One region of the Clostridium sp. FP1 genome, then DNA from elsewhere that is predicted to be linked to it. Evidence: predicted binding sites of a transcription regulator. Region 1 holds the regulator's gene; each other region holds the start of a gene.

The links. The regulator LexA, encoded in region 1, represses DNA repair genes until DNA is damaged. The targets are predictions, from matches to a motif close to CNAACANNTGTTNG.
Region 2: a site for LexA is predicted at 2,593-2,606, ahead of recA (recombinase RecA). Genes of this name have one in related genera too.
Region 3: a site for LexA is predicted at 2,330-2,343, ahead of uvrB (excinuclease ABC subunit UvrB). Genes of this name have one in related genera too.

What each region holds. Positions count from the first base shown of each region.
Region 1 is NZ_JAAMNJ020000001.1:2,763,402-2,768,938, forward strand. It holds gene purB (adenylosuccinate lyase) at 1-1,311, shown strand, start outside; gene G9F70_RS13380 (tyrosine recombinase XerC) at 1,584-2,582, shown strand; gene G9F70_RS13385 (hypothetical protein) at 2,682-3,170, opposite strand; gene lexA (transcriptional repressor LexA) at 3,406-4,014, shown strand; gene G9F70_RS13395 (aminotransferase class I/II-fold pyridoxal phosphate-dependent enzyme) at 4,157-5,437, opposite strand.
Region 2 is NZ_JAAMNJ020000001.1:3,309,808-3,315,344, forward strand. It holds gene rny (ribonuclease Y) at 1-1,130, opposite strand, end outside; gene recA (recombinase RecA) at 1,490-2,557, opposite strand; gene pgsA (CDP-diacylglycerol--glycerol-3-phosphate 3-phosphatidyltransferase) at 2,735-3,280, opposite strand; gene rimO (30S ribosomal protein S12 methylthiotransferase RimO) at 3,264-4,601, opposite strand; gene G9F70_RS16195 (FtsK/SpoIIIE family DNA translocase) at 4,788-5,537, opposite strand, start outside.
Region 3 is NZ_JAAMNJ020000001.1:4,567,156-4,572,692, reverse strand. It holds gene G9F70_RS21665 (C40 family peptidase) at 285-1,481, shown strand; gene G9F70_RS21660 (hypothetical protein) at 1,772-2,155, shown strand; gene uvrB (excinuclease ABC subunit UvrB) at 2,405-4,390, shown strand; gene uvrA (excinuclease ABC subunit UvrA) at 4,452-5,537, shown strand, end outside.

The sequences.
Region 1 (5,537 bases):
GGCGAAAGGTTACTAGGAGTTAATATTACGCAGGCTCAAGTTGAAGAACTTAGATCTTTTGTAGATGATGTAAATTATGAAGTTGCAGAAGAAAAGGAAAAAGAGATAAGACACGATGTAATGAGCCATGTATATGCATATGGGGTTCAATGTCCGAGTGCAAAGGGAATTATCCATCTAGGAGCTACTAGTTGCTACGTAGGGGATAACACTGATTTGATTGTAATGAAAAAAGCATTATTATTAATTAAAAAGAAACTAATTAATGTAATAAGTAAATCTTCGAAATTTGCAACAAAGTATAAAGATGTTCCTACTTTGGGGTTTACTCATTTACAACCAGCTCAATTAACTACTGTAGGTAAAAGAGCAACTCTATGGATTCAAGAATTAATAATGGATCTAGAAAATTTAGACTTTGTAATAGATAACATTAAGCTACTAGGGGTTAAAGGAACAACAGGAACCCAGGCCAGCTTTATGAATTTATTTGATAATGATGATAAAAAAGTAAAGGACTTAGATAAATTTGTAGCCAATAAAATGGGTTTTGAAAATACATATCCCGTTACTGGTCAAACTTATTCTAGAAAAGTAGACTCAATAATATTAAATACACTTTCAGAAATAGCTCAAAGTGCATATAAATTCAGTAATGATTTAAGATTACTTCAAAGTATGAAAGAAGTAGAAGAACCTTTTGAAAAAAGTCAAATCGGGTCCTCTGCAATGGCATATAAAAGAAATCCTATGCGTTCTGAGAGAATTAGCTCGCTAGCAAGATATATTATAATAGATTCATTAAATCCAGCTATAACAGCTTCAACACAATGGTTTGAAAGAACATTAGATGATTCAGCTAATAAGAGAATATCCGTAGCTGAGGCTTTCCTAGCTCTTGATGGAGTATTGAATCTATATATGAACATAGCAGGAAATATGGTAGTGTATGAAAAAGTAATTACTGCTCATGTAAACAGTGAGCTTCCATTTATGGCTACAGAAAATATTCTTATGGAAGCAGTTAAAAGGGGCGGGGACAGACAAGAGCTTCATGAAAGCATTAGAGTTCATTCTATGGCTGCAGCAAGACGGGTTAAAGAAGAAGGCTTAAATAATGATCTTATAGAGAGAATTATAAATGATGATAGCTTTAAGATGTCAAAAGAAGAGATTCTAGCAGTAATTGACCCAATTAAATTTATAGGTAGAGCTCCAAGTCAAGTTGTAGAATTTATAGAGGAATATGTAAATCCAATATTAGAAGCAAATAAAGATGCAATGGGTGTGGAAACTTCTATAAACGTATAATCATTGATATGAATATGACATATGTTTATAATTAATAACAATTAGACTAAAGAAGCTATCAGTGATGTAAAACTGGTAGCTCCTTTAGTTTAACTATAGTTTTAACAGGAAACATATAGATTACATTGCAAAGCAAAATAAATAAATTTACAATAATAAAAAAAAAAATTAAAGTATTTTTAAAAATAAGCAGGATTTTGCCCCCCTCTTGTAGAATAATAATGTCGTGAAATGTAAGTTTCACGACATTATTATATATTTTGGAGGTACCTATGAAATCTGATATAAATACTATTTATAACAATGAACTCCCTGCGTTTCTAAATGATTATTTTAATTATTTATCTACTATTAAAGGCTGTTCTGTGGCTACTATTGTTGCGTACACTGCAGATTTATCATTATTGCTAAAGTTTTTGAAAATGTATAAAGGCTTAGTACCCTCAGATAAAGTTCTGCACATTGAGGAAATTAGTATTAAGGACTTAACTCTAGATACATTAAAGACCCTTACATTACAGGACTTATATGCCTTTATCTCCTATCTTGGAAAATCTAGGGCTAATGGAAACTATGCTAAAGCAAGAAAAATCGCATCTATAAAGTCCCTATTTAAGTATTTAACCACTAAATCCAAAGTGCTAAATATAGATCCATCAATAGATCTAGAGTCACCCAAATTAGGCAAGCGAAGCCCTGTTTTCTTAACCTTAGATGAAAGCAAGACCCTGCTAGATGCAACTACATCTAGAGAGAAACATTCTATTCGCGACCATAGTATGATTACACTCTTTTTAAATTGTGGTCTCAGACTATCGGAGCTTTGTAGTATAAATATCTCTGATATGAAAAATGATACCCTATCTATTATTGGAAAAGGAAATAAAGAAAGAACCATCTATTTAAATAAGGCTTCATTAAAGGCAATATATAAATATTTACCTATTAGAAATGCAGATTTAGAAAAAATTCATCCTGAAGATAAGGATGCCCTTTTTATAAGCGGTAAATTTGGCAGAATTAATAAAAGAACTGTAGAAAGAATTGTAAAAAAACATATAGGCAACGCTGGCCTTAATAAAAATAAATATACTCCTCATAAATTAAGGCATACCTCTGCTACTCTTATGTATAAGTATGGTAATGTTGATATCAGAAGTCTGCAAGAAATTTTAGGTCATGAAAATATATCTACTACCCAAATATATACTCACGTAGATAATGATAAATTAAGAAATGCAGTTAAATCAAACCCACTTTCTGATGAGTAAAAAAGAAAAAAGTATATATTACTATTAATGCATTATACGTAATATATACTTTTTTTTTGCACATAAAAATATTTCTTAAATAATAAAGAAAGTATATATTTATATTTTTTTTACTCTTATAAGTCCTGGAAACTCCTCATGAAGTAAATCTGAATTTTCTTCTTCATTTTCAAGAAGGTCTTTCATCCCGTCTATATCATCTATATATTCCCAAACTTCATCATTTTCAGGTATAAAATCATCCTTATCTATGTTAGAGTGTTCTTGCTCTGCTAACAATGAATTATATTCTTCAAATTCAATTAGTCCTTCTGAGTCTGATAGGTCTTGATTTTCATTTTCACTATTATTTTCTTCTGCTTTTGATAAGTTAATTACATCCTTATCATAAAAATCATCTTCCAATTCTTCTTCTAACTCTTCGGCCTGAAAAACTTCATCAATTTTTATGGCTTTAACATCATAGCCTTCAAGTTCTAAGCATTTTCCACAATTATTACATTTTTTATTGGAATTCAATTCACAGACTTCACATTCCCCACAATTACTACAAATTTTCTTATCATTAAATATACAATTTTTAGCCATACAACACCACGCTCCATTAATTTAAAATACTTCATAATAGACAAGTATAACAAATAATACTCTAATAATCAAACAAAAACAATTTTATAGATTCAATTATATACATTTTAATTATATTTCAGCATTTAGAAAATATGAATTTTAAGCACTAATACATTTTGCCTAAAAGACGAACGTAAGTTTGATTCTTTTACATATATATGGTATAATTTTAATACGAATGAGAGGTGTTTTTATGTTAACTCAAAAAAAAGATAAACAAAGCGAAATATATAACTACATAAAAGAGCAAGTTCAATTAAAAGGATATCCACCTTCTGTAAGAGAAATATGCGTGGCTGTAGGATTAAAATCTACCTCAACTGTTCATGGCCATTTAGAAAGATTAGAGAAAAAAGGATATATTCGTAGAGACCCTACCAAGCCTCGCGCAATTGAATTATTAAAGGATAGTGTCACAAGAAAAGAACTAATAGATATCCCTATTATAGGAAAAATTACAGCTGGAATACCAATACTCGCAGTTGAAAATGTTGAAGACACCTTTACTATTCCACTAAATTTTACTAAAACCAATAATGAATTATTTATGCTTAGAGTTTCTGGTAGCAGTATGATTGAAGCAGGAATATTAGATGGAGACCTAGCTATAATTGAGAAAATTAATACCTCTAAAAATGGTGATATAGTGGTGGCTCTTATTGATAATGAAGCAACTATAAAAAGATTTTTCAAGGAAAAGGGTCATATAAGACTTCAACCTGAAAATTCAACTATGGCCCCTATTATAGTTGATGACTGTGCAATCTTGGGAGTACTTGTTGGTATTTACAGAAAGTATTAAATCATCCCCTAAAGCATTTCAATATTATTTTGTATACAACAAAAACCTGCAAATAATATAATCATTGCAGGTTTTTGATATTCCCGTACTAGCTTAACTAGCAAAAGGTAAAGTGAAGTTAGTTTAATATATGAGCTTGATTTTAAATAACTTTTGAAAGCGCTATTAGTATTCCAATCTTAGCATGATCAAAGGTTAATCCACCCTGTAAATATGCTATATAAGGCTCTCTAATTGGTGCATCTGCAGATAATTCTATTGATGAGCCCTGAATAAATGCCCCTGCTGCCATTATAACCTTATCTGCATATCCTGGCATATCCCAAGGTTCACATTGAGCAAACGAATCAATGGGCGACCCCTCTTGTATACCCCTACAGAAATTAATCAACTTTTCCTTATTGTTAAATTTTATAGCTTGAATTATATCGCTTCTTTTATCCGTATATTTAGGAAGAACTTCAAAACCTGCAAGTTCCATAATTCTTGCACAAAAGATAGCGCCCTTCAATGCTTCCATAGCTACATGAGGTGCTAAGAATAACCCTTGAAATAAAGTACGCATAACTCCAAAAGTAGAACCACACTCCCCTCCTATTCCAGGAGTTGTTAATCTATAAGAAGCTTGCACTACATATTCTTCTTTACCTGCAATATAACCACCTGTAGGTGCAATGCCTCCACCAATATTTTTTATAAGTGAACCTGCAACTAAGTCTGCACCTACATCTGTAGGCTCATGAACGTCCATAAATTCGCCATAACAATTATCTACAAAGCAAATAACCTTTGGATTTATAGCTTTTGCAGCTTTTATAATCTCTTCTATTTCACAAATTAATAATGCTTTTCTCCATCCATATCCAGTGGATCTTTGAATATGAATTAGCTTAATTGACTTATCTTCTAGTAGATTCTTTTTCATTAAATCAATATCAACTTTAGAGTCATGGGTTAATTCTAATTGCTTATATTTTACACCATAATCTTTTAATGATCCTATATCTTCTGTAAGATTTATACCTATTATATTAAGAAGTGTATCGTAAGGTGTTCCGCATACAGACATCATGGTATCATTAGGTCTTAAATTACCAAATAAGGCTGCTCCAATTGCATGTGTTCCATTTACGAAATGTGGTCTTACCAATGCACTCTCACAATTAAAAATCCTCGCATATACCTTATCTAATGAATCTCGTCCGATATCTCCATAACCATATCCAGATGAATTTGTAAAATGAGCGTCGCTAATTCTTTCATCTTGCAATGCTGTCAAAACCTTGAGTTGATTAAACTCTCTTATTTCATCAAGAATTTCAAACTCCTTTTGAACATCTTGTATTGCTATATCATAGAGTTCTAGGGTTTTTGAGCTTATTTTATACTTGTTTTGAAGGTATGTTTTTGTTATATCTATCATGATTCCAGGTCCCCTTTTGTCATTAATTTATTATATATGTATTTAAAATTACACCTAAAGCAGCTTAAATAAAATGGACTAATAGCCTACCTAGTTATTT
Region 2 (5,537 bases), 550 kb from region 1:
CCTTCAACTTCATGGTCTACAGCTTTACCTATATCATGAAGTAGTCCACACCTTTTAGCAAGAGTTGGATCAATTCCCAGTTCAGAGGCCATAAGTCCAGCTAAATATGAAACTTCAATAGAATGCTTTAATACATTTTGACCATAACTAGTTCTGTATTTAAGCCTTCCAAGTAGTCTAATAATTTCTGAATGAAGACCATGCACTCCTGTTTCAAAAGTAGCTTGTTCTCCTTCTTCTCTTATATCACTCTCAACCTCTTTTTTAGCTTTTTCTACCATTTCTTCAATTCTAGCAGGATGAATTCTTCCATCCACTATTAGCTTCTCAAGTGCTATTCTAGCAACTTCACGCCTTATAGGATCAAATGCTGAAAGAATTACTGCTTCAGGTGTATCATCTATTATTAAATCAACGCCTGTAAGTGTTTCTAGAGTTCGAATATTTCTACCCTCTCTACCTATTATTCTTCCCTTCATCTCATCATTAGGAAGTGAAACTACATGAACTGTTGTTTCTGCAACATGATCAGCAGCGCATCTTTGAATAGCATAAGTAATAATTTCTCGTGCTTTTTTATCGGCTTCTTCTTTTGCCTTAGTCTCAATTTCTTTAATCATAATTGCGGCATCATGTTTAATTTCTTTTTTAATTTCATCTAATAAAACTTGTTTTGCTTCATCGGCTGTTAACCCTGATAGTCTTTCTAATTCTTCCCTTTGTTTTGTGTATAAATCTTGAATACTTGCTTCTAACATCTCAATTTCTTGTTGCTTTTTATTAAGATTTTCTTCTTTTCTCTCCAGCACATCACTTTTTTTATCTAAAGATTCCTCTCTTTGGATATTTCTTCTTTCTAACCTCTGAACTTCATTACGTCTTTCTCTTGATTCTTTTTCTAAATCAGTTCTAAGTCTGTGAACTTCTTCTTTGGCTTCTAAAATAGCTTCTTTCTTTTTTGTTTCAGATTCTTTTGAACTTTCATCAAGAATTTTTTTAGCTTCTTTTTCAGCCTTAGAAATATTTGCTTGAGATATATTTTTTCTAGTATAAATTACAACAAAAATACCCACTAAAACAACAACCAAAATAGCACAAACTATTAAGATCATTCGACTATTAGTATCCATCGATTATCAACACCTCCTTTGCTTATTTTCGAGTCTATTTAAGAGTAAACATGAAAGCTAGAGAAGGTGTAATATTTATTCAATTGGTAGCAGTTTGAATATGCTAAACCAGTATTTGTATTTATTTTATATTACTTTTCAATTAATGTCAAGATTTTAACATTTAAATAAATTATTTTACTTTACTATCATACAATAATTATGCTAAACAATAATATGATACACCTTAAAAAGCATCTACTTCACATTATTATAGTAATAATATTCCACAGTTATACTTAGAATATACTAGTTAAATTAAGATAACATATAGCCTCTAATAATGAAAAGAAGAAAAAAAAGCAAGTAGCCACTTGCTTTTATTCTTCCTTTTTACTAACTTCTTTTATTTCTTTTACTTGTTTTACTTCTTTCTTATCAATTACTGGAGCTTTTGATAAAGGTAGATTATATTTTTCTCTGATTTTATTTTCTATTTCAAACATTACCAGAGCATTGTCTTTAAAGTATTGTTTTGCATTTTCTCTTCCTTGTCCAAGACGTATATCTCCATAGGCAAACCATGCTCCACTTTTTTGTACAATTTCTTCTTTAACGCCTATATCTAAAACATCTCCCTCACGAGATATACCTTCACCGTACATAATATCAAATTCAGCCTGTTTAAATGGAGGAGCAACTTTATTTTTGACTATTTTTATTCTTGTTCTATTACCCATAAATTGATCACCTTGTTTAATTGTATCTATTCTTCTGATATCTATTCTAACAGAAGCATAAAATTTTAATGCTCTACCACCAGGAGTTACTTCTGGATTTCCAAACATTACTCCAACTTTTTCTCTTAATTGGTTTATAAATACAATAACACATTTTGATTTATTTATAGATCCAGCAAGTTTTCTTAGTGCTTGTGACATAAGTCTTGCTTGCAATCCTATATGAGAGTCCCCCATTTCGCCTTCAATTTCGGCTTTAGGCACCAATGCGGCTACTGAATCCACAACAATAACATCTATAGCCCCTGAACGAACTAAGGCCTCTGTAATCTCTAAAGCCTGCTCACCAGTGTCTGGTTGAGAAACTATTAAATCATCTATATTAATTCCTAATGATTTAGCATAAATAGGATCTAGTGCATGCTCTACATCAATAAATGCAGCTGTACCGCCTTCTTTCTGTGCTTCTGCCACTATATGTAGTGCAACTGTAGTTTTACCTGAAGATTCTGGTCCAAAAATTTCAATCATTCTTCCTCTAGGAACACCACCTATACCGAGCCCTATATCCAGTCCCAAACAACCAGTAGAAATAGCATCTAAATTTAAAGTACTATGGTCTCCCAGTTTCATTATTGAACCTTTACCAAATTGTTTCTCTATTTGACCCATAGCTGCTTCTAGTGCTTTTAATTTTTCATTATTCATACATTTCCCCTTAGGGTTCACCATCCTTCTCATTACGAACATTTGTTCTATGTTAAGTATACACCATTTGTTTTGCATGGTCAACATGCAAAATAAAAATTCCTAGTTTTTCCTTCTCTTGGAATATTACAATATTAACCCCATTATTTGTATTATTAACAAATTATAATAAATTAATCACTTATCAATTCTAATTGAGTCTTTATTTTTAACAAAATAGTCAACTCCTGATATTATTGTAATAATTACTGCAGCAGCCATAAATATATCAGTTAATACATTTAAAATCGGATGTACATAAGATAAGTTTAATAATGCTGTAATTATAGCAACTATTTGAATAACAGTTTTTATTTTCCCCCACCAGCTAGCTGCAATTACTTTTCCTTCTGAGGCAGCTATTGTTCGAAGACCTGAAACTGCAAATTCTCTAGCAATTATAATCATAGCTACCCAACTAGCTACAATCTGAAGTTCCACTAAGGAAACAAGTGCAGCAGTTACCAACAGTTTATCAGCTAGAGGATCCATAAATTTACCGAAATTAGTTATTTGGTTTCTGCTTCTAGCTATATATCCATCTAATTTGTCTGTAAGAGAAGCTACTATGAAAATAATAGTAGCCACTTCTCTTCCATAAGGTATGTCTTGAACTGCCATAAATATTAAAAATATAGGCACTAGAAAAATTCGGAGCATTGTAAGTTTATTCGCAAGATTCATAGCACACAACTCCTATTAAATCGTATTCTAAAGCTTTAGTAACTTTGACATTAACAAATTCTCCCTTATTATACACCACATCAGATTCAAAGAAAATATTTCCATCAACCTCTGGTGCCATTTCATAACCCCTGCCAAAATATGTTTTATCATTAACCCCTTCTACTAAAACCTTGTATGTTTTTCCTATCTTTTTACTATTTAGTTCTTTGGATATACTTTGTTGTATTAACATCAGTTCTTCTTCACGTTTTACTTTTATATCTTCAGAAATTTGATTTTCCATTTCTGCTGCGGCAGTACCATCTTCCATTGAATACTTAAATACTCCCAATTTATCAAATTTAGTTTCTTTAATAAACTGTTTTAACTCCTGAAAATCTTCCTCTGTTTCACCTGGGAATCCAACAATAAGTGTAGTTCTAAGATTTACTCCAGCAATGTTTTTTCTCATCTTGTTTATGTTTTCTGTTATAATATGCTTTCTTCCTTTTCTTCTCATGGATTTAAGAATATCATCACTTATATGTTGGATTGGTATATCTACATATTTGCATACTTTATCGTTAATTGATATTTCATTTATAATTTCATCCGTAATTTCTTCTGCATAACAGTAAAGTACTCTAATCCATTCAATTTCACTTATTTCAGAAATTTTCCTTATCAGCTTATGCAAGGTTTTCTCACCGTATAAATCAATACCATATCTAGTAGTATCTTGAGCAACTAAAATAATTTCTTTGCAACCATGCTGGCTTAAGTCCTTAACCTCTTGTACTATATTTTCCATCTTTCTGCTTCTATATTTACCTCTAATATTTGGTATTGCACAATATGCGCAAGCATTATCACAACCCTCTGATATTCTAACATAAGCAGTGCACGTTCCTGTAGTTAGTACCCTTTGACCTTCATTAATATTTTCATCACTATAACTATAATGTTGTACTTTAATATTTTTAGAAAGCACCTCTTCTATACTATTTAGTAACTTACTATAATCATTGACACCCAACATTATATCAAGTTCTGGCATAAGCTCAAGCAGTTCTGCTCCATAACGCTGAGTAAGGCACCCAGTTGCAATTAAAACCGTACACTTGTATTTGTCTTTGTATTTTGACATTTCTAAAATAGTGTCTATTGATTCTTGTTTTGAAGATTCTATAAATCCACAAGTATTTACTAAAATTATATTTGCAAGTTTAGGATCGTTTGTAATATCATATTTTTCACTTAAACTACCTATTATAATCTCACTATCAATTCTATTTTTATCACAACCTAAATTTATAACTCCAACTTTTAATTTTTCCACGGGTCATCCTCCTTGTTTATATACCTTTTTAGATAACATTTAACTGTTATCTTCCTTGTTTGGTTTTATAAGTGAATAATAGTTATTAACTATTAACCTCATACATTTGTACACATAAATTATTGTAAATGTGATTTACAAATTAAACAAGGGTATTTGCAGTTTTTCTTACATAAATTTATATTATTAATCTTTTAATTCACTCTGGCTTAATAATATTTCTCTAGGCTTACTTCCATTTCTACCTGAAATAATTCCACGTTCCTCCATTTGCTCTATAATTCTTGCTGCTCTATTATACCCTATTTTTAGCTTACGTTGCAATAAGGAAGTGGACGCTTGATCATTTTCAACTACTATTTTAATTGCTTCATTTAATAACTCATCAATATCGCAAGCCTCATCTTTATTACTTAAACTACCTTCTATTTGGTCTATTATTTCTTTTTCATAGTTTAATTCTGAGTTCTGACTTTTTATAAAATCAACCACTCGCTCAACTTCTTCTTCTGATACAAAAGCCCCTTGAATTCTAAATGGTTTAGCCTCTCCTACAGGGTAAAAAAGCATATCGCCTTTACCTAGCAATTTTTCTGCACCAGCAGAATCTAAAATTGTTCTTGAATCTATTTGACTTGAAACTGCAAAGGATATTCTTGAAGGTATATTGGCCTTTATAACCCCTGTAATAACATCTACTGATGGTCTTTGCGTGGCAATTACTAAATGCATACCAGCCGCTCTTGCCATTTGTGCCAGTCTTCCAATGTATTCTTCTACGTCACTCGCACAAACAGTCATGAGGTCTGCTAATTCATCAATTATAATTACTATCCAAGGTAATTTATTTTCTTCAATACCTTTATTAACTAGTTCATTATATCCTTCAATATTACGTACATTGTTTTCAGCGAAAAGTTTGTACCTTCTTGTCAT
Region 3 (5,537 bases), 1.8 Mb from region 1:
TTTTATATATGTTAGGTTTCTCTATGATAAGAATCATAAATTTCTGAAAACAACAAATTTATAGTATATAAGTGCTATAATATAAAATATTACTTCATCATATTTTATCTAGTATTTTTAATGCGGGTTTTAATAGTACTCAAAATAAATGGGAGGATGAATACATTTAAATATTTAGTGAATTATATTATGTCGAAATATAAATATAAAACCAAAATCATAAGTAGTTTAAGGTATACTATATACTCGAATTGAATTTTAGAATATAGAGAGAAGGTAAATAAATGAAAAAAAGAATAGCGCTTATAGTTATGATATTGACAATGGTGAGTTCTCAAATTGCAGCTGCTGATAGTGGAGTAGTGAATACAGACTCATTACGTGTTAGGCAAAATCCCTCACTTTCTTCTTCCATTATAGGTTTTCTTTCAAAGAATACAAAGATAGATACCCTTGGAAAACAGGGTGATTTTTATAAGATAAATTATAATGGGAAAATTGGATACGCACATACATCATACGTAAACATAGTAAAAAATACTTCTCCTACCAAAAGTGTAGTGAGTGTAAAACCGGATTACATAGAAAAATATGGAGTTATAACAGCAAATGTTTTAAATATAAGGTCTGGGGCTGGGACAACCTATCCTGTGATAGGCTCTATTAAGCTTGGAAGTAAAGTTACAATGTATGAAAATACAAATGGTTTTTATAAAATAACTTACTCTGGTAAAACAAGCTATATAAGTGAATTATATGTAAAAGTTGTAAATGAAAATAGTACAAGCAGTGTTACACCAACACCTGTAACAAAAGCTACAGGTGTTGGAACTATTACAGCCTCTGATTTTTTGAGCGTAAGAAAAACAGCTTCATTGGATAGTAATGTTATTGTTATGGGTAAAAAGTATCCTAAGGAAAAAGTAGATATATATGGAACTCAAGGCGAGTTCTATAAAATTAAGTATGATGGTGAATGGGGATATATATATAAATCCTATGTAAGTGTTGTTGATACTACATCAAATAAAGCTGAATATGTTGAAGATGGACAACGATATAGCACAAAAACAACTGGAAATGACTTAGTGTCATATTCAAATACATTTTTGGGAACACCTTATATTTGGGGTGGCGAAGCACCAGCAAATTTCAACGCTGCTGGGGAATATTTAAGTGGTGGATTCGATTGTTCAGGGTTTGTGCAGTATAGCTATAAAAACTTTGGGATAAATCTGCCTAGAACGACTATGGACCAGGTAGATATAGGTGCATCTGTTAATATAAATAATCTTGAAAAGGGAGATTTAGTCTTTTTTATAACTAATTCAGCTGTACCTTCTGAAGTATCTCATGTTGGAATATATATTGGAGATAATAAATTTATACATTGTCCTAAACCTGGTGATGTTGTAAAAATATCTGAATTAACCGGGTATTACGCAGATAACTTTGTAATAGGTAAAAGAATAATAGAATAAGTAAAATTTATATTATTACTATTATTATGGGTACATAACAATTACTAATTGTTTAATTTTAAACTAAAAAGCATATAATATTTAAGGAATAGGGACTTAGGTTCCTATTTCTTTTTATGTAAAATTTGATTTAATGGTTATAGATTGTTAACATTATTGACACCTTAATGCAACAATTATCTACTAGTATTAATGAATAGACGAAGATGTTATTTAAAAAATAATATGGGTTCAGTATTAAATTGAAATTATAATATAGCCTTTAAGGGCGGAAACGAGGAAAAGTTATTATGCAAACTAAAGAAAAAAGTGTATCTAAAAAATCAAAGGGATTTTCTATCTCGATTGTTATGTATATTGTAGCTTCAGTTGTGGCAATGATCGGTGTTGCATTATTAGTCAATAATATTCTCTTATTTAAAAGTACGGTTAGCCAAGCTGTAAATCAAGGGTATGATATTGCTACTGTAAGAAAAGCATTATTGACATCGCAATTGTTACCAGGAATATTTGAACCAATTGGTATATATGGTGGCATCGCATTTCTAATATTAGGTTTGGGTATAGTCAATAAAAAAGTTTCAAATTGCTTAATGTTACTAACTAAAGTTGAGGTTGACGATAATATTAATGCAGAAAACATAGAAATCCAGCAAGAAGTAAAAAAAGCTTAATTGAAATAAATCAAAAAGACTTGCCTCCTTAGTTTAGACTGAGGAGGCAAGCTTTTTTAATTTTTTTGCAAGTCACTTCGGAGAAATTTCACACTTACTATTTAGAGTACTTATTAGTGAATTAGTTGTAGGAGATATTGACATACTAAATACTTATAGTTAAAATGGAGTAGACGAACAAATGTTCAGATAGATGATAGCAATTAATAGTTGTTATCGAATTAAGCGGAATAAAAGGCGGTGATTTTTATGAATGAATTTAAATTGCATTCGAAGTTTAAACCTACTGGAGATCAACCACAGGCTATTGAGAGTCTTGCGGGCGGGGTTGAGGAAGGTAAAAAATTTCAAACTCTTAAAGGGGTAACCGGTTCAGGTAAGACTTTTACCATGGCTAATATTATTGAAAGAGTTCAAAAGCCTACTTTGGTGCTTGCCCATAATAAGGTTTTAGCGGCACAGCTTTGCTCAGAGTTTAGAGAGTTTTTTCCTGACAACTGTGTGGAGTATTTTGTGTCCTACTATGATTATTATCAGCCAGAGGCTTATATCGCACAAACGGATACCTTTATAGAAAAAGATTCATCTATAAATGATGATATTGATAAGTTAAGACATTCGGCTACCTCAGCGCTACTTGAGCGTAATGATGTTATTGTGGTGGCTTCAGTTTCATGTATATATGGACTTGGAAACCCTGAAGAATATAAAAAACTTACAGTTTCACTTCGGGAAGGCATGGAAAAGGATAGAAATGAAGTATTAAGACAATTAGTAGATATACAATATGAGAGAAACGACATTAATTTTATTCGCGGAACCTTTAGAGTGAGAGGGGACACTGTTGATATATTTCCTGCTTCATCCAGCAGCGAAGGAATTAGGGTGGAGTTTTTTGGTGATGAAATAGATAAAATTAGATCATTTGATTCGCTAACAGGAGAAATTATTGGAGCGAGAAAGCATGTATCTATTTTTCCAGCTTCTCATTTTGCGACTTCAAAAGAAAAACTAGAGCCTGCTATAGAACAAATAGAAGAAGAATTAGAGCACAGATTAAAGGTGCTTATATCACAGGATAAATTACTAGAGGCACAAAGACTTAAGCAAAGAACTAACTTTGATATTGAAATGATAAGAGAGGTTGGCTACTGTAGTGGCATAGAGAACTATTCTAGAATTTTAGATGGGAGGCCTGCAGGAACAGCGCCTCAAACCTTGATGCACTATTTCCCAAAGAATTTTTTAATGTTTATAGATGAAAGTCATGTAACCCTTCCTCAGGTTAGGGCTATGTTTGGAGGAGATAAATCAAGAAAGACTAATTTGATTGAGTATGGGTTTAGACTTCCTTCTGCCTATGATAATAGGCCTCTAACATTTGAAGAGTTTGAGGGTACTATGAATCAGACAGTTTTTGTAAGTGCAACTCCAAACGTCTATGAAGCAGAGCATAGCGAGAATACTGCAGAGCAAGTGATAAGACCCACAGGACTATTAGACCCTGAAATAGCTATTAGACCTGTCAAAGGTCAAATAGATGATTTATATGCTAAGATTCAGGACACAATAAAAAAAGGGTTTAGAGTTTTAGTTACAACACTTACAAAAAAGATGTCAGAGGATTTGACTAAATACTTTAGAGAAATGGATATGAAAATTACCTATCTACATTCTGATATTGATACTATAGAAAGAATGAAAATTATTCAAGATCTTAGACTAGGTACATTTGATGTACTAGTAGGTATAAATCTTTTAAGAGAGGGCTTAGATATTCCAGAAGTAGCCCTTGTGGCGATACTCGATGCAGATAAGGAAGGATTTCTGCGTTCTGAAACTTCATTAATTCAAACTATAGGAAGAGCTGCAAGAAATTCAGAGAGTAAAGTAATAATGTATGCGGACAGAATCACAAAGTCTATGAAAAAGGCTATAGATGAAACTAATAGACGTAGAAAACTTCAGATGGATTATAATGAAGAACATGATATTACACCAACTACTATTATTAAAGATATTAGAGAAGTAATCGGAGCTGTTACAGTGGCAGAGGAAGAAGCGGTATATGAAACCCTTGAAGCTGCTATGGAAGCAAATTACGATGAAACTAAAAAGTTAATGGACAGGTATGAAAGTGAAATGAAGCAGGCGGCTAAGGATTTACAATTTGAAAGAGCAGCGCAGCTTCGCGATATAATTTATAAACTTAAAAAACAAATTAAGAATATCTGAGAATTGAAAATTATTAATTATCAATTTCTAACTATTTAGGGGAAATATAAGGAGTGGAATTATGAGGGATAAGATTTTTATAAAGGGTGCTAAGGTTAATAATTTAAAAAATGTAGATTTAGAGATTCCAAGAGATAAATTTGTAGTGTTTACTGGACTTTCGGGATCTGGTAAGTCTTCGCTGGCTTTTGATACATTATATGCAGAAGGGCAGAGAAGGTATGTAGAGTCGCTGTCAGCTTACGCAAGGCAGTTCTTAGGTAATATGGATAAGCCAGATGTTGAATACATAGAGGGACTATCTCCTGCGATTTCTATAGATCAGAAAACAACTAATAGAAATCCGCGTTCTACAGTGGGTACTGTAACTGAAATTTATGATTATTTGAGATTGCTTTATGCTAAGGTTGGAACGCCTCATTGTCCTAAATGCGGCAAGGAGATTTCTCAGCAGACTGTAGATCAGATGGTGGACAGAGTAATGGATATGCCACTAAAAACCAAGCTTTTAATTCTATCGCCCATAATAAGGGGTAAAAAGGGTGAGCATGTTAAGGTATTAGAGAATATTAAAAAGAATGGGTTTGTTCGCGCTAGAATAGATGGCAATATAGTAGAACTTATGGAAGAGGAGATAAAGCTTACAAAGACTAAAAAGCATAGTATAGAGATAGTCATTGATAGAATTTCTGTAAAAGAGGAGATTCGTGGTAGGCTTTCTGAATCCTTAGAGAGTGCTTTAAAATTAGCAGAGGGAACAGCTATCGCTAGCGTCGTAGATGGAGAAGACATGCTTTTCAGTGAACATTTTGCTTGTCCGGATTGTGGTATAAGTCTAGGGGAACTAGCACCTAGGATGTTTTCTTTTAACTCTCCTTTTGGTAAGTGTGATACTTGTGATGGACTTGGTACGCTTATGGAAATTGATGAGGATTTAATTATGCCCGATAAAAGTAAGAGTATTTTGGGTGGGGCTATTTTGTCCTTTGGAGAAGGTAGCCTTAAGGAGGATTCTTGGACTTTTGCAGTATTAAAGGCATTAAGCGAAAAATATAAGTTTAGTTTAGATACGCCTATGGAAGAATATGATCCGGAAATCCTTAAAATACTATTATACGGAACTAATGGAGAACGAATAAAGGTAGAA